2 linked regions of the Parazoarcus communis genome follow. The protein of the gene in region 1 interacts with the protein of each later gene in a pairwise test. Links are inferred from orthologs where the notes say so. Each region holds a gene or a part of one and is shown on either strand. Other genes may lie near its edges.

Evidence for each region.
Region 2: the proteins of CEW87_RS02465 (region 1) and CEW87_RS14290 interact in binary tests that used the Escherichia coli proteins (3 or more experiments, as listed by UniProt). The link is inferred for Parazoarcus communis from one-to-one orthologs.

Annotation. Positions count from the first base shown.
Region 1 is NZ_CP022188.1:524,269-534,081, forward strand. Bases 3,962-6,860 are described here. They hold CEW87_RS02465 (ABC-F family ATP-binding cassette domain-containing protein), read left to right. Parts: upstream 3,962-4,391; coding sequence 4,392-6,329; downstream 6,330-6,860. Other genes in these bases: CEW87_RS02460 (DUF2249 domain-containing protein), read right to left, coding at 3,962-4,022; CEW87_RS02470 (LysR family transcriptional regulator), read right to left, coding at 6,358-6,860. Also shown: CEW87_RS02425 (nitrous oxide reductase accessory protein NosL), read left to right, coding at 1-22; CEW87_RS02430 (hypothetical protein), read left to right, coding at 26-295; CEW87_RS02435 (hypothetical protein), read left to right, coding at 295-669; CEW87_RS02440 (nitrous oxide reductase accessory protein NosL), read left to right, coding at 666-1,298; CEW87_RS02445 (c-type cytochrome), read right to left, coding at 1,384-1,803; CEW87_RS02450 (GNAT family N-acetyltransferase), read right to left, coding at 1,936-2,568; CEW87_RS02455 (DUF3025 domain-containing protein), read left to right, coding at 2,835-3,662; more of CEW87_RS02460, read right to left, coding at 3,684-3,961; more of CEW87_RS02470, read right to left, coding at 6,861-7,203; CEW87_RS02475 (YbfB/YjiJ family MFS transporter), read left to right, coding at 7,305-8,513; CEW87_RS02480 (HAD hydrolase-like protein), read left to right, coding at 8,587-8,841; CEW87_RS02485 (LysR family transcriptional regulator), read right to left, coding at 8,838-9,794. UniProt on the Escherichia coli protein: Genetic data indicate it may be involved in ribosome assembly or function.
Region 2 is NZ_CP022188.1:3,132,122-3,142,409, reverse strand. The notes cover bases 4,565-7,938. They hold CEW87_RS14290 (2-oxoglutarate dehydrogenase E1 component), read right to left. Parts: upstream 7,618-7,938; coding sequence 4,765-7,617; downstream 4,565-4,764. Other genes in these bases: gltA (citrate synthase), read right to left, coding at 7,777-7,938; odhB (2-oxoglutarate dehydrogenase complex dihydrolipoyllysine-residue succinyltransferase), read right to left, coding at 4,565-4,743. Outside these bases: type II secretion system protein GspM, read left to right, coding at 1-24; gspN (type II secretion system protein N), read left to right, coding at 21-758; cell division protein ZapE, read right to left, coding at 781-1,893; lpdA (dihydrolipoyl dehydrogenase), read right to left, coding at 2,035-3,459; more of odhB, read right to left, coding at 3,547-4,564; more of gltA, read right to left, coding at 7,939-9,072; CEW87_RS14280 (succinate dehydrogenase assembly factor 2), read right to left, coding at 9,136-9,372; CEW87_RS14275 (succinate dehydrogenase iron-sulfur subunit), read right to left, coding at 9,377-10,087; sdhA (succinate dehydrogenase flavoprotein subunit), read right to left, coding at 10,109-10,288. UniProt on the Escherichia coli protein: E1 component of the 2-oxoglutarate dehydrogenase (OGDH) complex which catalyzes the decarboxylation of 2-oxoglutarate, the first step in the conversion of 2-oxoglutarate to succinyl-CoA and CO(2).

The sequences.
Region 1 (9,813 bases):
CCTGCACGACAAGAGGATGTAAGCCATGGAATCCATCTACGAACATGTTTCACCCGAGATCGCTGCAGAGCTGCAACAGACCGCAAAGGTGATCTACGAGACGCGCGAGAACCGCAGACGGGTGCTGCAGCACGCCGGCGCCACAGACGAAGCCGCGCTCCTCGACAGCATCGTCAGCGGCACGGTCGCCGAGCATCCAGCCTACGAGCTCTACCTCGCGGCACGCATCCTGGCCGACACCTGCGAGGCGGCCCGCACAACGCTTGCCGCCCGACTGAAGGAGGTCAACCGCTGATGAACCAGCACACCGAACTGCTCGAACACGTCGTGGCCCATTTCGGCGACCGCCTGCACGGCGCACCGCAGCTGACGCAGGACGCACTCGCGCTCAGTCTGGACAACGGCGTGCAGCTCACCATTCGCTACGCGTCGACCGATGCCTACTCGCTGCGCTGGAGATTCCAGGCCGGCGGAAACGAGATCGAGATGGGCATCGACACCGCACCGACACACCCGACCCTCGCCACCCATCCCAACCATCTGCACCTGTCTGGCGGCCGCGCAGTGGCCGATCCGCTGACCCGAACCGACGCATCCCCTGCAGACAACCTGTCTGCCGTGATCGAAGCCCTGCTGCGCGACCCGCAACTGGACTTCCCGCTGCCATGAACAGCGGCGGCACACTGCGCAGGCTGCTGCTGGGCAGCGCCGCCCTGTGCATTGCGACCGCAACCGCGCTGTCGTGGCAGTACGCCATGCGGCCCGGCGTCGAGTTTTCGCCTGCGGCTGACGACATCTGTATCGTGCCGCCGTCGCGCGCATCCGCCGCCTATCCGTGGAGCCCGACCTCGGGCCTGGGCAAGTACGACGCCCGTCCGGCCCCTGCGGATGCGCGCTGCCCGGTGTGCGGCATGTATCCCGCACGCTTTCCTAACTGGGTGGCGCAAGTCATCTTCGAGGACGGTTCGGCACACTTCTTTGACTCGCCGGTGGATCTGCTGATCTTTCTGCAGGAACCCGGGCGCTTCGACCCAGAACACAGTGCCCCCGATATTGCGAAGCGCTATGTGGTTGACCATCGCAGCGGGCGCTGGCTCGACGCCGCCCAAGCCAGCTTCGTGCTTGGCTCCTCTGCCCGCGGGCCGATGCGCGGCCCGGACCTGCCCGCATTCGACAGCACCGCCGAGGCAGCCGATTTTGTCGCAGCACGCGGTGGCCGCATCGTGAAGCTCGGAGACATCGACGCCGACGCCCTCGCCCGCCTGCGCGACGCCAGCCACGCATCGCATTTGCGCTAGGAGTCACAAACTGCAGCGGCAAAAAAATGGAGGCCACCAGGGCCTCCATTTTCATTCTCGTGTCGCGACAAAGTGCCGCAAGCGCTTACTGCGATTTGCCGACCATGTAATCCACAGCCGCCATCACCTCTTCGTCCTTGAGCGTTGCAGCACCACCGCGAGCCGGCATCATGCCTTTCTCACCGGTGAAGCCCTCAAGTGCATGCTTGTGAAGGGTGTCGATACCCTGCGCAATTCGGGGCGCCCACTCGTCCTTGTTGCCCGGCATCGGCGCACCCGCCACTCCGGCCGCATGGCACAAGGCACAGGTCTTCTTGTACACACTCTCACCTGCAGCATTCACCGGGGCAGCGGGGGCCGGCGCCGGCTCGGGTGCTGCCGCAACCGGTGCGGGCGCGGGAGCAGCCGGTGCTGCCGTGCTGCCCGCAGAGCCGGAATCCTGTCCGCCACATGCGGCGAGCAACGCCGAAAGGGCTGCAGCCATGATCAATGTGTTTTTGTTCATCTGTTTTCTCCGTCAATTCCTGGGGGTTAAAGCGCCGGGTTCATGCCATCATTACCGGCAATGACTCCATGCTAGCGAACACGCCTCCAGATTGGATTGACTGCAATCAATTCCTGATTTTCGGGAAACGAATCACGCCTTCACTGCACCCGCAGGAAAAGACCGGCGCACCATTCGCACCGCAGGCCCGTGGCCGCTGGCTTCGATCCCGAAACCCAGACTGGCGGCGAATTCGAGCATGCGGACATTGGTGGCCAGAATCTGCCCGTACATCGTTCTCATCCCCCGGCCGCTGGCGTGCCGGATCAGCGCAGTCATCAGCCGGCGGCCGACCCCGGCGCCCTGCCAGGCGTCGGTCACCACGACGGCAAACTCGCAAGTCATGCCGTCGGGCTCGAGACAGTAGCGGGCGGCAGCAATCTCCACCGCCTCATCGCGAGGCTGCGCAAGCACGATGAATTCCGTGCATTCATGTGGATCCGGGTTGCACAGCCCCTGCAACTCTGCCTCTGCGAACTGGAAGTCCCCACGCCCGAAGCGGAAATAGCGTGCGCCGTATGACAGGCCGCGCAGAAAGGAGCGCGATCTGGCGATATCGTCCGGACATACCGGACGCAGCAACAACTGGCTGCCATCGCGGGCCGTCCAGATTTCTTTTAGATCGTGCCGGGCGATGTCGCCTGACACGCAGCACGACCCCGCGTCGGGGGCGACGAAAATGGGCAAGGCAGGCAGGCGGGGCTGGAAGGGCAACTCGATCGACATGGGCGCAAACCACCGGATTGGTCTGAGCGGACAGCTTGTCGGCCCCCATCCCGACGCAAAGCGCGGCTTTCGCCTGGAAGGATGAATCCGGTGCTGACGCTTGAATGCTCTACCCAAGCATCGCGCCTCAAGGTTGCGTCATCATTACAAGAGCATGACAACACCTCGACCAGGGTCCCGAGTCCACCGCTGCTGCTATCCTTGCGGCCTTTTCAAGCGCAGCCGGTCACCGGCTCCGCACCGATTCACCGACGCCGGAATCAGGCATGACTCCCGACTGCGAAGCGCCCGCTGCCCTTGCCGGACGCACCCTGTACGAACCGATTGCCGGACTGCTCGAACGCTGTTCCAGCACCATGCTGCCCGATGTTGGCGCGCTCGACGAGTTGCTGCAGCACACTGCCCCACACACACGCAGCGCCGGCGGCAAGCCCATCCGTTTCGTATCGCCGCCAGCCGTGCTGCCCGGCTACGAGGCGCATGTGTTCGATACCGGCGAGGTACCGACCCGGCCCAGTGACTGGCACGACTTTTTCAACGCACTGGCATGGTGTGCATGGCCGCGGACGAAAGCCTGCTTCAACGCCCTTCATGTCAGGGAAATACAGGCACGTATCGACGCCGGCCTGAGCGGGCGCGGACCGATGCGTGACACCCTTACACAGCTCGACGAATGCGGCATCGTGGTGGTGTCATCCAGCCCAGAGATTTCAGCCCTGCTCGCTGCCCATGCGTGGGAAGAAGCCTTCTGGGCGAAGCGGGCGCAGCTGATGGCGAGCACCCGCTTTCTCGTCATCGGCCATGGCATCTGGGACCAGCTTCGACACCCCTTCTTCGGGCTGTGCGCCAAGGCCATCTACCGCGTCGTCGGCCCCGAGTGGCTGGCGCTGCCGCCTCCCGTGGCGCAGGCCGAGTGCGACGCCTGGCTCGCGGCCCATGTGTCAGACCCGGCCACCGTCCTCACGCCGCGTGCGCTATTGCCGCTGCCACTGCTGGGCATCCCTGGCCTCACGCCGGACAGCGAATGCCGCGACTACTATCGCGACACCCGCCAGTTCCGACCGCGACGAACACACCAGGGCGACTCGACCTGAGGCGAGTCACCCGATGGCGATTCAGCCGCCCGAGCAGCCGCAGCCGTTGCCGCCACCGCAGCTGCCGGCAGCCGTGCCCGCGGCCGCAGCGCCCGCTGCGGCTTCACTCACCTGAACACTGAAATCGATGACGATGTTGCCCGGCTCACGCGCCACGTAGCTAATCCCCACCTGACGGCCATAGCGCTGCTGGATCTGATCGAGCAAAGGCAGGGGGTCATGGTCGTTCACGAAGCGCATGGTTTCACCGTCGGACAAAGCCTCGAGTGCGCCGAAAATGGCGGCATGACGAAAACGCTTGGCAACGCCACGCGCATCAAATGAATGAACAGCAGTATCGAACATCGTGGTCTCTTCCATCAGGATCTGGTCCGGACTTTCCTTGCGGCCGGCAACGCATCGACCCACATCGTGCCCATGCCTGCGACAACAATCCTTGAGGAAAAACAAGAAACGACCCACGTCCCGGGACCGGTTCGTCCACCACTTCTGCGCCGTTGCGTCCGACATCGCCGATCGACTGCTTTATACTTCGGCCCAACGCACACGGACGAAATACTTCCGACAGGCTGATAGCGCCGGGATACGGTCGCCACGGCTAACTTCCGCGACCGGGTGTCGCCGTCATGGCCGCACCCGACCGCCACCCCCGGAACTACTGCAATACATCGATTTACCGGCCTCGCGGCACCGTGCTGCCAACAGGCCACCCACCGGAGTTTCACCAGCATGATCACCCTCAAGAGCGTCACCCTGCGCCGCAGTGCCAAGGTGCTGCTCGACAATGCATCCGTCACCCTGAACCCGGGCGAGAAGGTCGGCCTGGTCGGGCGCAACGGCGCCGGCAAGTCCACCCTGTTCGCGCTGCTCAACGGCACCCTGCACGAAGACTCGGGCGACTTCAGCATTCCCGCACACTGGCGCATGGCGCAGGTGGCGCAGGACATGCCCGAAACCGACCAGTCCGCCACCGACTTCGTCATCGAGGGCGACGTCGCCCTGCTCGCTGCGCAGAAGGAAGTGACCGCTGCAGAAGCGGGGGACGATGGCGAACGCATGGCCTATGCCTACATGGCCCTGCATGACGCCGGCGCGCATGACGCCCAGGCCCGCGCGCAGGCGCTGATCCTCGGCCTCGGCTTCAAGACCACCGAACTGTGCAATCCGGTCAACAGCTTCTCCGGCGGCTGGCGCATGCGCCTGCAGCTGGCACGCGCGCTGATGTGCCCGTCCGACCTGCTGCTGCTCGACGAACCGACCAACCACCTCGACCTCGACGCGCTGGTGTGGCTCGAATCCTGGCTCAAGCGCTATGACGGCACCCTGGTGGTGATCAGCCATGACCGCGAGTTTCTGGACGCGATCACCAACGTCACGCTGCACATCGACAACAGCAAGCTCACGCGCTACGGCGGCAACTACAGCACCTTCGAAGACACCCGCGCGCAGCAGATGGAGCTGCAGCAGAACGCCTACGCCAAGCAGCAGGACAAGATCGCCCACCTGCAGAAGTTCATCCAGCGCTTCAAGGCCAAGGCGAGCAAGGCCAAGCAGGCACAGAGCCGGGTCAAGGCGCTCGACCGCATGGAGCGCCTGGCACCGGTGCTGGCCAGCGCCGACTTCACCTTCGAGTTCAAGGAGCCGGTCAGCCTGCCCAACCCGATGCTGACCATGGAGCACGCCTGCTTCGGCTACCCGCCCCCCGAGGACGCACCGGCCGGCACACCGCCCACCACCATCGTGCGCAATGTCAGCAAGTCGGTGATGGCGGGCCAGCGCATCGGCATTCTCGGCGCCAACGGTCAGGGCAAGTCGACCGTGGTCAAGACCGTTGCCCGCGCGCTCAAGGCCACCGCCGGCGAGATCACCGAAGGCAAGGGCCTCAACATCGGCTACTTTGCGCAGCAGGAACTCGACGTGCTGCGTCCGCAGGACAATCCGCTCGAACACATGGTGCGCATGGCCCGCGAAGGCTTGCCTGCCGGCCAGAGTGGGCGCGAGCAGGATCTGCGCAACTTCCTCGGCACCTTCAACTTCAGCGGCGACATGGTCAAGCAGGCCGTCGGCACCATGAGCGGTGGCGAGAAGGCCCGCCTGGTGCTGTGCATGCTGGTGTGGCAGCGCCCCAACCTGCTGCTGCTCGACGAGCCGACCAACCACCTCGACCTCGCCACCCGCGAGGCGCTGGCAATGGCGCTCAACGAGTTCGAAGGCACGGTGATGCTGGTCAGCCACGACCGCTCGCTGCTGCGCTCGGTATGTGACGAATTCTGGCTGGTCTCGCACGGCGGCATCGAGCCCTTCGACGGCGACCTCGACGACTATCAGCGCTACCTGCTCGACGAAGCCAAGCGCGCCCGCGAAGCACTGAAGGAGTCGCTGAAGACCCCGGCGAAAGAAGCCGCGCCGGTCGCAGCGCCGGTCAAGGCGGCCGCTAAGCCAAGCCCGGAGGCGGTCAAGGTGCTCAGGCGCGATCTGGGCAAGGTCGAACAGCACATTCTCGAACTGCAGACGAAGAAGCATGCGCTTGAAGCACGCCTGGCTGCGCCGCTACCGCCCCAGGAAATCGGCGAGATCGGTATCGAGGTGCAGAAGCTGACCGAAGAGCTCGACGCCCAGGAGGAAATCTGGCTCGACCTTTCCACCCGGATCGAAGAAGCCTCCTGAGTTTTCGGCGACGCGCGCGGCAAACGACTCAGCTTGCCGCGCGCACTGCATTCGAAAGCGTTTCGATCGCGGCCATCGGTGCCGCCGAGCGCAGACGGATCATGCCGGTGGGCACGTGCGCGAACTCCTCGGGCAGGGTCTCGATCACCAGGTCCGGGAAATGCGCCGACTGCTCAACGACTCGTCGCGGCATCAGCGTCCACCCCAGGCCGACTGCAACACAGCCGAGGATGCCCTCCAGCGTGCCGAACTCCATCGCATCCGCCATCGCACTGCCGGATGCACGCTGCCACGAGAGCGCACGCGTCCGGTAGGCACAGCCCTCGCGAAAGATGATCAGCGGCTGGCTGACCGGGTTGGTGCCGGACGCACTGACCTGCACCAGCTCTTCCACCACCACTTCGTCGAAGTGTAGGTCGGCATGCATGACCGGCCCCGCAACAAAGGCGCAATCAAGTTTGTGGTCGACCACCATTTCGGTCAGTGCCGCACTGGTCTGCGTCTGCACCCTTAGTTCAAGCCCCGGGTGGGCTGCCCGCACCGCTCTCAGCGCGGACGGCAGGTGCAGGGCGGCAAAGGTCTCCATCGAACCGACGCGCAGTTCGCCGGTGCTCTCCCCCACCAGACGCACGGCGGCGCTGGTCTGGCGTTCGAGCTGAAGCATCTGGCGTGCGTAATCGAGCAACACCCGCCCCGATGGCGCCAGCTCCATGCCGCGCCCCTTGCGAAAGAACAACTCCGCACCAAGCTCCTGTTCCAGACGCTGAATGCGGTTGGTGACGTTGGACTGCACGGTGTTTAGCTTGCGTGAGGCGGCCAGAATTCCGCCCTCTTCGACCACCGCCTGAAACGTGCGTAGCGCCACGAGCTCCATGCCAATATCTCCAATACAGAACACTCAGTTCTAAACAAATCATTTGCGCAGATAGATTACGCTGTTTATGGTTACGCCACAAAGAACCATGGATGCATACCGTGAGCGATCAGAGACAACGCCTCCAAGTACTCAGCGCCGGCATTTTCAGCCTCATTCTCGTACTGGGGGTTGCCCGCTTTTCCTATACGCCGCTACTGCCGCTGATGCAGCAACAGGCCGGACTCGGCATTGCCGAGGCTGGCTGGCTCGCGGCCATCAACTATGCCGGCTACCTGAGTGGCGCGATCATCGCCTCGCTGATCAGCGACCTGGTGCTCAAGGACAAGCTGTACCGCGTCGGCATGGTGGTCGCGATTGTCAGTACGGCACTGATGGGAATGAGCACCGATGTCACGGTGTGGGCTGTGTCGCGCTTCTTTGCCGGGCTGAGCAGTGCAGCAGGCATGCTGCTTGGCACCGGCCTCATCCTTAACTGGCTGATCCGCCACAATCATCGCAGCGAACTCGGCATCCACTTCGCCGGCATCGGCATTGGCATCGCCGGCTGCGCGCTTGCAGTGGCCCTGATGAGCCAATGGCTCGACTGGCGCGAGCAATGGTTCGCCTTTACCGTCATCGGCTGTCTGTTGCTGTACCCGGCGCTGCGCTGGTTGCCGCCGCCGGATAGCAGCGGCCTCACCAAAACCGGTCAAAAACTGGTGGACAAGCCCCCCAGCGCACTCTTCATGCGCATCTTCATGGCAGCCTATTTCTGCGCCGGCGTGGGCTACGTGGTCAGCGCCACCTTCATCGTCGCCATCGTCGATCGACTCCCCGGCCTCGGAGGCCAGGGTACGCTGGTATTCATGGCCATCGGCATCGCGGCAACACCGGCCTGCTTCAACTGGGACCTGATCGCCCGTCGCACGGGCGATCTCAATGCGCTGATTCTGGCTGCCGTGCTGCAGATCGTCGGCATCCTGCTCCCGGTCGTGGTCGGCGGGCTCGTTGCCACCGTCTTCGGCGCGCTGCTGTTCGGCGGCACCTTCATCGGCATGGTCAGCCTGGTGCTGACCATGGCCGGCCGCTACTATCCGACGCGCCCCGCCAAGATGATGGGCAAGATGACACTATCCTACGGCGTGGCACAGATCATCGGACCCGCCGCAACCGGATGGCTCGCGACGCAACTCGGCAGCTACAACGCCGGCCTCTACATGGCTGCAGCGGTGATGCTCGTCGGCACGGCACTGCTGATGATTCTCAAGGTCGTCGAAAAGCGCGACGCTGCCGCCGCACTCGATGTAGCGCGCTACGCACAGACCTGACCGTATTTTCCCCGGGAGGCTTCATGCATCAGGTCAAGGCACTCATCTTCGACGTCTTCGGCACACTGGTCGACTGGCGCGCGACTACAAGCCCAAGCCGGTCGTCTACCTTGCCGCGGCCGGGGCCTTCGACCTCGAACCGGGCGAAACGATGATGGTGGCAGCCCACACGTCAGACCTCGCAGCCGCTGCCGCAGCGGGCTTGCGAACCGCCTTCATCGCGCGCCCGGACGAATACGGGCCGGGCATGGGCGAGACGACCGCGGGCACGACAGTGGATGTCTCCTGCGCCAGCCTGCTCGAACTGGCCGCAGCGCTCGAAGCCTAGTCGCCCTGATCGCTGGCACGGCCACGAAGATCCAGCGCAGGCTGCTTCATGCTCGCGGCAAGCTGCTCGAGCTGCGTCGTGGCCGCAACACCCAGCATCTGACCAAAACTCCCAAGCAGGACCGAAGGCGCCGCACTCGCCGCCCGCATGAGCCTGAGCTGGACCGGGACGGTGGGCGAGAGCCGGACCAGGCGCACGCGCGCCGGGTCCTGCGTGGCGGCCGTGAATCCATCGACAAAGGCATAGGCCAGGCCCTTTTCCACCAGCGCGCCGGCAAGCACGTAGGTCTGGACGCGAAACGCCTCCCGCACCTGCCAGCCGGCAGCATCGAGCAGCGCTGACAGGGCTTCGCCCAGCGGCGTCGCATCCGAGAGCGTGACGCAGGGTCGCGACTGCAACCACAGAAAGCCATCTGCCGCGCGCGGGCCCTCCAGCCAGGCCCGCGGCACCGCCAGCATGATTTCAGTTTCGCACAGCACCGATGCGCTGATTGCGACATGCGCCGGCGGCTCGAGCGCGATGCCGGCGTCGATCTCGAGCGCCAGCAGATGCTCCTCGATATCGCGGGTATGGATCGCCCACAGATCGCACTGCACGTCGGGGTGATGCGCACTCAAGGCACACAGGGTATCGGGCAGCAGCTGTGAGGCCAGCGAAGGGGTTGCCGCCACGCGCAACAGGCCCGACGCACCGCGCCGAAGATTGGCAGCCAGTGTGTCGATGCGTTCGATTTCGGCATAGGCACGCTTGACCTGAACCAGCAGCGCCTCGGCCTCGGGCGCAGGCGAGAGGCGTCCACCTGCGCGCTCGAAAAGCGCGAACCCGAGCGTTGCCTCGGCATGCCGAAGCACGCGCGACACGACGGGTTGCGACACGTGCAGCATGCGCGCCGCGCCGCTGACCGAGCCGCTGAGCATGACCGCCCGGAACACTTCGATATGTCGCAAGCGCACGACCTATGCTCCAAAGACA
Region 2 (10,288 bases), 2.6 Mb from region 1 along the record:
GACGCAGGACTGAACGGCGGATGAAACGGTTTGCACTCTTTGTCCTTGCGCTCCTGTGCGTGACTGTCGCCGCCGCACCGTCCGTGCTGCTGGACACTGCACTGGCATCGGCAAGCGAAGGCCGCGTCCGGCTCGCATCGCCCGCTGGCAGCCTGTGGCATGGGCAGGGCTACCTTGCGCAAGCAGGCGAAGGCAAACAACTCAAGCCCTGGCTCAAGCTCGGATGGCGTTTTGACCCACCTGCCCTGCTGCACGGTGAAGGCGCGTGGGACGTCGAGGCCGACGGGAAGTCAGCTGCACGAATCGTACTTGGCCTGGATGGCTGGCGAATGGAGGGGCTTGAAATCACCTTGCCGGCGCAGCCCCTGTTCAGGGCACTGGCCCACCCCGCCTTTCATTTTGGCTGGCGGGGGTGGCTGGAGGCAGACGGCAAGGGTCTCGAATGCGACTGGCAAAGCGTGTGCTCGGGCAATCTCGCACTGAGCTGGCGCGCAGCCAGCACCGACATCCTGCTCGAACCCCGTCTGGGTGACTACCGGGCCGAAGTCGACGCGGACGGCAGGTCGCTGAACCTGCAACTATCAAGCACAGCAGCCAGCCCGCTTCAGATCAGCGGCCGCATCGACCTGAGTGCGGGCCTGTCACCCGCGTTTGACCTGACTCTGGATGGCGAGCCGGCCATCATCGACCGCCTCGCCCCGCTCATCAACAACATCGCGCAACGCGAGGGCACACGCCTGCGGATCCGGTCACCGTAACGAACCCGCATGCATGTACGGCTTACTCCACCCGGTGCGGTTCCGCCAGGTAGTCGCGGGTCCGCATTTCCATCAGTCGACTGACGGTGCGCACGAACTCATGTGCGTTATGCCCTTCGGTATACAGGTCGTGAGCCTCGACCTCCGCGCTCATGATGAGCTTGACGCGATGATCGTAGAGCACATCGATCAGCCACGTCAGACGACGCGCCTCGGAGGCCTCCCCACCCCGCATCCTTGGCACGCCGGACAGCAGCAAGGTGTGATGCTCGCGGGCAATCTCGAGATAGTCGTTCTGCGACCGGTTGCCACGGCATAGCGTGGCGAAGTCGAACCAGATCACGCCGACTGCGCATCCAAGCACCGGCAGGCTGCGACCGATGACTTCGATCTCGCCCGGCACGACGTCTGTCGCTGCGAGTCGCTTGAAGTCGTCGCGCATCTTCTGATTCGCCGCCTCGTCAGCGGGCACCAGATAGATCTCGATCTTCTCCAGCGTGCGCAGGCGATAATCGGTGCCATGGTCGACTTCGATGACATCGAAGCGACGCTTCATCATCTCGATGGTGGGCAGGAAATTCACCCGCATCAGACCGTTCGGATAGAGCCCCTCGGGCGGGTAGTTCGAGGTCATGACGAAAATCACGCCGCGCGCGAACAAGGCGTCGAGCAAGCGGCCGAGGATCATTGCATCCGCGATGTCGGAAACGTGAAACTCGTCGAAACACAACAAGCGCGTCTGCCGGGCGATGCGGTCGGCAACCTTCTGCAACGGGTCTGCTTCCTGATTGTGATCCTTCAGGTCGTTCTGGACTTCCTGCATGAAGGCATGGAAGTGCACCCTGCGCTTGCGCTGATAGGGGACCGAGTCGTAGAAGCAATCCATCAGAAAACTCTTGCCACGCCCTACGCCGCCCCAGAAATACACGCTACGCGGCATGCGCGGACGTGCGAACACCTTGCGCAGAGCCGTGCGTCGTGCGGCCTTGAAGGTCACGAGCTCGGTGTAGAGCTGCTGCAGGCGCTGAACAGCCGCGCGTTGCGCCGGGTCGGATTTATATCCCCGCGCCTTGAGCTGCGCATCGTAGGCATCGAGCATGCCCCGTTCGGGAACATTGAGGGTACGGTGAGGCATTGAAATGACCGCTTAATGATTTACGAATGATCTGCACAATCATGCAGCCCGCGAAGCGGAATGCATGGGTAAAAAAGCACAAGGGGTGAAAAACAGGGACAGCGCCCCTGTTTCCCACCCCCTGCGTGCTTAAGCGACCGCTTAGAAGTGCAGCGGGCGCTTGTCGCAGGCGAGCGCTGCTTCATGCACCACTTCCGACATCGTCGGGTGGGCGTGGCAGATACGCGCCAGATCTTCGGAGCAGCCCGCAAACTCCATCGCCACGACCGCTTCGGAGATCAGCTCAGAAGCACCGGCACCGATGATATGTACACCGAGGATGCGGTCGGTGTTGGCGTCGGCCAGCATCTTGACGAAGCCCGTGGGCTCGCCCATGCCAAGCGCGCGGCCATTGGCGAGGAACGGGATCTTGCCGACCTTGTACGCGACGCCCGCAGCCTTGAGCTGCTGTTCGGTCTTGCCGACCCAGGCAATCTCCGGGCTGGTGTAGATGACCCAGGGCACGGTGTCGAAATTGCAGTGACCGGCCTGACCCGCCATCAGTTCGGCGACCATCACGGCTTCTTCCATTGCCTTGTGTGCCAGCATCGGGCCGCGCACCACATCGCCAACCGCCCATACGCCCGGCAGGTTGGTACGGCAGTGGTCATCGACTTCGATCATGCCGCGCTCGGTGATCTTCAGTTCCACTGCCTCGGCATTGAGGCCGTCGGTATTGGGCACACGACCGACAGACACGATCAGACGATCGGCTTCGAGCTTCTGATCCGCGCCGTCCTTGTCCTTGTAGGAAATGACGACGCCCTTCTTGCCAACCTTGACCTCACCGATCTGGACGCCGAAGTTGAACTTCAGGCCCTGCTTGGTGAAGACCTTGAGCGCTTCCTTGGCCACATCCTGGTCGGCTGCGGCAAGGAACTCGGGCATGGCTTCGAGCACCGTCACTTCGGCACCCACACGACGCCACACCGAACCCATTTCGAGACCGATCACGCCGGCGCCGATGACAGCCAGCTTCTTCGGCACAGCGTCGATATCGAGCGCGCCGACGTTGTCGCAGACGATCTTGTTATCCACCGGAACACCCGGGAGATGGCGCGGCGACGAACCGGTCGCAATGATGACCTGCTTGGCCACGACCAGCTCTTCGCCAACCATGACCTGCCAGCCTGCATCGGACTTGCCGACGAAGGAGCCGTGACCGTTGATCAGGGTGACCTTGTTCTTCTTGAACAGGCCCTTGATGCCGCCGGTGAGCTGATCGACGATGGTGCTCTTGCGGGCGACCATTTTCGTGACGTCGATCTTGGGCGTACCCACGTTGATGCCTTGTGCGGCAAAGCTGTGACCGGCTTCTTCGAACAGGTGCGAGGTGTGGAGCAGTGCCTTCGAGGGGATGCAGCCCACGTTCAGACAGGTACCGCCAAGACGCGGCTCGCCCTTGGGGTCGGCATAGGGGTTCGACTCGCAGCAGGCGGTCTTGAAACCCAGTTGAGCAGCGCGGATGGCCGCTACGTAACCGCCGGGACCACCGCCGATGACGAGTACATCGTATTCATGTGCCATGAAAATCTCCCTTGCAGAATCGAAAAGGGGCACACCCGCGCACGGCGAAAACGGCCGGTTCGAATGTGCCCCTGAAGCGTGTTGTTGTTATACGTCGAGGATCAGGCGGGCCGGATCTTCCATCGCTTCCTTCATCGCCACCAGGCCCAGAACGGCCTCGCGACCATCGATGATACGGTGGTCGTAGGACATGGCCAGGTAGTTGATCGGACGCACCACAACCTGACCGTTCTCGACCACGGCACGATCCTTGGTGGCGTGGATGCCGAGGATGGCGGACTGCGGCGGGTTGATGATCGGGGTCGACATCATCGAACCGAACACACCACCGTTGGAGATCGAGAACGTGCCACCGGTCAGCTCTTCAAGCGACAGCTTGCCGTCCTTGGCCTTCTGGCCGAACTCGGCAATTTTCTTCTCGATGTCGGCAACTGACATCGACTCGACGTTACGCAGGATCGGCACAACCAGGCCACGCGGCGAACCAACAGCGATACCGATGTCGATGTAGCCGTGATAGACGATGTCGTTGCCATCGACCGAAGCGTTCAGGATCGGGTACTTCTTCAGCGCAGCCACCGCGGCCTTGACGAAGAAGCCCATGAAGCCCAGACGCACGCCGTGCGCCTTTTCGAACTTCTCGCCGTACTGCTTGCGCAGGGCCATCACCGGCGCCATGTTCACTTCGTTGAACGTGGTCAGAATGGCATTCTCGTTCTTCGACTGCAGCAGGCGCTCGGCGATACGGGCACGCAGACGCGTCATCGGCACGCGCTCTTCGGCACGGTCGCCAGTCGCCACAACAGCCGGGGCGACTGCAGCCGCAGCGGCAGCCTTGGGCTGAGCACCAACGGCGTCTTCCTTGGTCACACGACCACCACGGCCGGTACCGGACACGTCGGCTGCAGACACACCCTTCTCGTCGAGGATCTTGCGTGCGGCCGGGCTCGCAGCGCCGGCAGCGCTCGAGGTCGCAGCGGCGGGCGGCGGCGTGACGGCCTGAACCGACGCGCTTGCGGCCGGCGCAGCGCCAGCCGATGCCTTGGCTTCAGTGTCGATCTGTGCAATCAGGTCACCAGAGGCAACGGTATCACCGTCACCCTTGATGATCTTGACCAGCACGCCGTCGGCAGGTGCCGGCGTTTCGAGCACGACCTTGTCGGTCTCGATATCGATCAGGTTTTCGTCACGCGAAACCGCTTCGCCTTCCTTCTTGTGCCAGGTCACCAGCGTGGCTTCGGAAACGGACTCGGACAGTTGAGGTACTTTGACTTCGATCAGCATGTGGTTTTCTCCCCTTTGTGCTTATACGTTGGGTGACTGAGGCGTGGCGTCGTGAATCGGGCCAAAGGCGTTCTCAATCACTTCTTTCTGTTGCTGGTTATGTTTGGCGTAGTAACCCACTGCAGGCGATGCGGCAGCCGGACGGCTGACCAGCAGCAGCTTGCGCTTGGTGCCGAGCACGTTGACCAGGTGCTGACGCGAGGCCAGCCAGTACCATGCACCCTGGTTACGCGGCTCTTCCTGAACCCACACCACTTCCTTGGCGTTCGGGAACTGATTGATCGCCTTGCCGAACTCTTCAGCCGGGAAGGGATACAACTGCTCCAGACGCACCAGTGCGGTATCGGTGATGTTGTGTTCGCGACGGTAGGCAAGCAGCTCGTAGTAGATCTTGCCCTGGCAGATCACCACACGCTTCACCTTCTTCGGCTCGAGCTTTTCGACTTCGGGAATCACGGTCTGGAAGTGGCCGGTGGCCAGTTCTTCCATCGAAGAGATCGCTTCCTTGTGACGCAGCAGCGATTTCGGCGTGATGATGATCAGCGGCTTGCGCAGTTTGCGAATCATCTGACGACGCAGCAGATGGAAGATCTGAGCCGGCGTGGTCGGAACGCAGACCTGCCAGTTGTTCTCGGCAGCCATGTTCATGAAGCGCTCGGGGCGTGCAGACGAGTGCTCCGGACCCTGACCTTCGTAACCGTGCGGCAACATCATCACCAGACCGCTCAGGCGGCCCCACTTGGCCTCACCCGAACTGATGAACTGGTCGATCACGACCTGCGCACCGTTCACGAAGTCGCCGAACTGAGCTTCCCAGACCACGAGCTCGTTGGGCTCGGCAGTGGAGTAGCCGTATTCGAAACCCAGCACAGCCTCTTCGGACAGTACGGAGTCGAAACACTGGAAGCCGGCCTGGCCTTCCTGGATATGAGCCAGCGGCGCATAGGTGCCTTCATCCCAGCGCTCGCGCAGCTGGTCGTGGAGCACCGCATGACGGTGGAAGAAGGTGCTGCGGCCGACGTCTTCACCGGAAATACGAACGGCGAAGCCCTGTGCCAGCAGACTGGCGTAAGCGAGGTTCTCGCCCATGCCCCAGTCCAGCGGCAACTCGCCACGGCCCATTGCTGCGCGATCCTGGATGATCTTCTTGACCCGCGATTGCAGGGTGAACTTTTCCGGAATCGCAGTCAGGCGCTCGGACAGGCGCTTGACTTCCTGCACCGGAATCGAGGTATCAGCCTCGTCGGTGTAGGGCTTCTTGAGATAAGGACTCCAATCCACCGAGAACTGACGGTTGTGACCGGACAGCACCGGGTTGTAGAGCAGCTCGCCCTTGTCCAGGTGTTCGCGGTACTCCGCGATCATCTTCTCCGGCTCTTCTGCCGCCAGCGTGCCTTCGGCGATCAGGCGATCAGCGTAGATCTTGCGCGTACCCGGGTGCTGCTGGATCTTGCGATACATCAGCGGCTGAGTGACCATCGGCTCGTCCTGCTCGTTGTGGCCGAGCTTGCGGTAGCACACGATGTCGATGACCACGTCCTTCTTGAACTCCTGACGGAACTCGAGCGCAAGCGCGGTCACGAAGGACACCGCCTCCGGATCATCGCCATTGACGTGGAAAATCGGGGCCTCGACCATCTTGAAGATGTCGGTGCAGTAAAGCGAAGAGCGGTAGTCGCGCGGATCGGACGTAGTGAAGCCGATCTGGTTGTTTACCACCAGGTGAACCGTACCGCCCGTGCCATAGCCGCGGGTCTGGGAGAAGTTCAGCATCTCCTGGTTGACGCCCTGGCCGGCCACGGCCGAGTCGCCATGCACCAGCACGGCCAGCACCTGGTTCTTGTCCTTGTCCTTGCGGCGCACCTGGCGCGCATAGACCGAACCGGCCACCACCGGATTGATGATCTCGAGGTGGGACGGGTTGAAGGCCAGCGTCAGGTGCATCGGGCCGCCCGGCGTCATGACGTCGCTCGAGAAACCCATGTGGTACTTCACGTCACCCGCGGTCAGGTCCGAAGCGGCCTTGCCCTCGAATTCCGAGAACAGCATCGACGGCGACTTGCCCAGGGTGTTGACCAGCACGTTCAGACGACCGCGGTGGGCCATGCCGATCACGGTCTCGGCTACACCAAGGCTGCCGGCAACGCGGATCAGTTCGTCCATTGCGACGATGGTGGATTCACCACCTTCGAGCGAGAAACGCTTCTGGCCGACGTACTTGGTATGCAGATAACGCTCGAGCGTCTCGGCAGCCGTCGTGCGCTCGAGGATACGGCGCTTGGTGTCGGCAGAGAACTTAGGCGTACCGCGCACGCTTTCCAGACGACTCTGGATCCAGCGTTTCTGGGCGATATCCGTGATGTACATGTACTCGGAGCCGATCGATCCGCAGTAGGTCTGGCGCACTGCTTCGAGGATCTCGCGCAGCGTGGCGCGCTCGGTCGAGAAGCCGTGGAAGGAGCCTACGTTGAAGCTGCGCGAAAGATCCGCTTCGGTAAAGCCGTAGAAGGACGGCTCAAGTTCGGCAATCTGCGGACGCTCTGTGCGCTTGAGCGGATCGAGGTTCGCCCAGCGGTTGCCGAGGAAGCGGTAGGCGTTGATCAGCTGCAGCACTGCTACCTGCAGTTTGTCCTCGCCGCCTTCGGACATGACCGTGCGCACGGGGCCACGCTTGGCCATCTGTTCGAACGCGGCGATGATCGGTCCATGCGCAACGTCGCGCACTGCGGCACCGGCCTGCGCCTGGAGCTTGTCGAAATAGTCGCGCCACGTATCCGACACGGATGCCGGATCAGCCAGATAATTCTCGTAGAGTTCTTCAATGAACGGCGCGTTTGAGCCGAACAAATGAGATGTATTTTGAAGCTGCTTCATGATGAAAGCCACCTGTTGTGTTCTGAGACCCTGCTTTCTGAAATTGGGGTGAACCAGACCGAAAGCGCCGCACGATGAAAAAACGGGACGGCCGCATGCGAAGCGACCATCCCGTAGCGGCTAGCGCCGATCCCGTCTCCCTCCCCTCTCCATCGTCTCTTACGGACGCTGACCGATCGGCGTTACGTCGCGGCGTGCCGCGCCAACATACAGCTGGCGAGGACGGCCGATCTTGTACTCCGGGTCGGTGATCATTTCTTCCCACTGGGTGATCCAGCCCACCGTGCGCGCAAGCGCGAAGATGCAGGTGAACATTGAGGTCGGGATGCCCAGTGCCTTCTGCACGATGCCCGAGTAGAAGTCCACGTTCGGGTAGAGCTTCTTCTCGACGAAGTACGGATCTTCCAGTGCGATCTTTTCGAGCTGCATGGCCAGCTTGAACAGGCGGTCGTTCTCGAGGCCGAGTTCCTTCAGCACTTCGTTGCACACCTTGCGCATCAGCGTGGCGCGCGGATCGAAGTTCTTGTACACACGGTGACCGAAGCCCATCAGCTTGAAGCTGTCGTTCTTGTCCTTGGCGCGTGCGATGTACTCATCAACGCGCGAGACGTCGCCGATTTCTTCCAGCATGTTGAGGCAGGCTTCGTTCGCACCGCCGTGTGCCGGGCCCCACAGGCAGGCAATACCTGCCGAGATGCACGCAAACGGGTTGGCACCGGACGAGCCGGCCAGACGCACGGTCGAGGTCGAAGCGTTCTGCTCGTGATCGGCGTGCAGCGTGAAGATCACGTCGAGCGCACGCACCAGCACCGGGTTCGGCTTGTACTCTTCGCACGGGGTACCGAACATCATGTGCATGAAGTTCGCCGTGTAGCTGAGGTCGTTACGCGGGTACATGAACGGCTGCCCGGTGTTGTACTTGTACGCCATGGCGACGATGGTCGGCAGCTTGGCGATCAGGCGGTTGATCGACACGTTGCGGTGCTCGACGTCCGAGAAGTCCATCGCGTCGTGGTAGAACGCAGACAGCGCGCCAACCACGCCGACCATGATGGCCATCGGGTGGGCATCACGGCGGAAGCCGTTGAAGAAGCGGGTCAGCTGATCGTGAACCATGGTGTGGTTCTTGATCGTGGTTTCGAACTCCGTCTTCTGCGCGGCGTTCGGAAGCTCACCATTCTTGAGCAGATAAGCTACCTCAAGAAAGTTGCACTCGTCCGCCAACTGCTCGATCGGGTAGCCGCGGTACAGCAGTTCGCCCTTGTCACCGTCGATGAAGGTGATCTTGGACTTGCAGCTCGCGGTGGAGAGGAAACCGGAGTCGTAGGTAAACAGGCCGGTTTTTGCGCCCAGCGTGCGAATGTCGATAACGTCCTGACCATGGGTCCCGGTCATCACCGAAAAATCGACAGTCTTGCCATCGACGGTTAGGGTTGCAGTGCGTTCAGTGCTCATAGTTCGTCCCTTTTCCTTGCCCGTTTAACTTCCAACTCCCTTATTCATCCCCGACCGGTGTCGTCATCGCTGACTGAGCAACCCGATCATCTCTTTCCAGCGTTCCACTTCGCATGGCTTGCTACCATTGACCATCCCCCAGATATCATAGTCGTCAGCTCGCAACAGATCTTCCAGATCGGCCAGCTGATCATCCGAGAGCTGATCAAAATCCCGCTCCAGGAAGCGCGTGAACACAAGGTCCAGCTCCAGCAGTGCCCTGCGGCACTGCCAGCGCACACGCCCCCTGTTGATCGTCAGCGCATCAGACCGCACGGCGAACCATCATGTCCTTGATCTTGCCGATGGCCTTCGTCGGATTCAGATTCTTGGGACATACGTCGACGCAGTTCATGATGCTGTGGCAACGGAACAACCGGTACGGATCTTCCAGGTTGTCGAGTCGCGCATTGGCGTCTTGGTCCCGCGTGTCTGCCAGGAAGCGGTAGGCAGCCAGCAGGCCGGCCGGACCAACAAACTTGTCCGGGTTCCACCAGAACGACGGGCACGACGTCGAGCAACAGGCACACAGAATGCACTCGTACAGGCCATTGAGCTCTTCGCGCTCTTCCGGCGTCTGCAGGCGTTCGCGCTCCGGCGTCGGCTCGTTGTTCACCAGGTAGGGCTTGATCGAGTGGTACTGCTTGAAGAACTGGGTCATGTCCACGATCAGATCGCGGATGACCGGCAGACCCGGCAGCGGGCGCAGCGTGATCGGCTGCTGCAGGCTGTCGACGTCGGTCAGGCAGGCCAGCCCGTTCTTGCCGTTGATGTTCATCGCGTCGGAACCGCACACGCCTTCGCGGCAGGAACGACGGAAAGACATCGAATCGTCCTTCGCGCGCAGACGCACCAGCGCGTCGAGCAGCTTCTTGTCAGACGGCTCGAGCTCTACGGTGATGTCCTGCATGTAGGGCTTTTCGTCACGATCCGGATCGTACCGATAGATCTTGAATGAAACGCTACGTTTGCTCATATCGAATATTCTCCCGAGCCGTTAGTAGGTACGCTTGGCAAGCTCAATCGCCTTGACGTCGTCCGACATCGGCTTGAGGTTCACCGGCTTGTAGTCGAGACGATTGCCTTCGCTGTACCACAGCGTGTGCTTCAGCCAGTTCTCGTCGTCACGACCGTTGGGGTTCTCTGCCGTATCCGGAGCATCGTCACGGACGTGCGC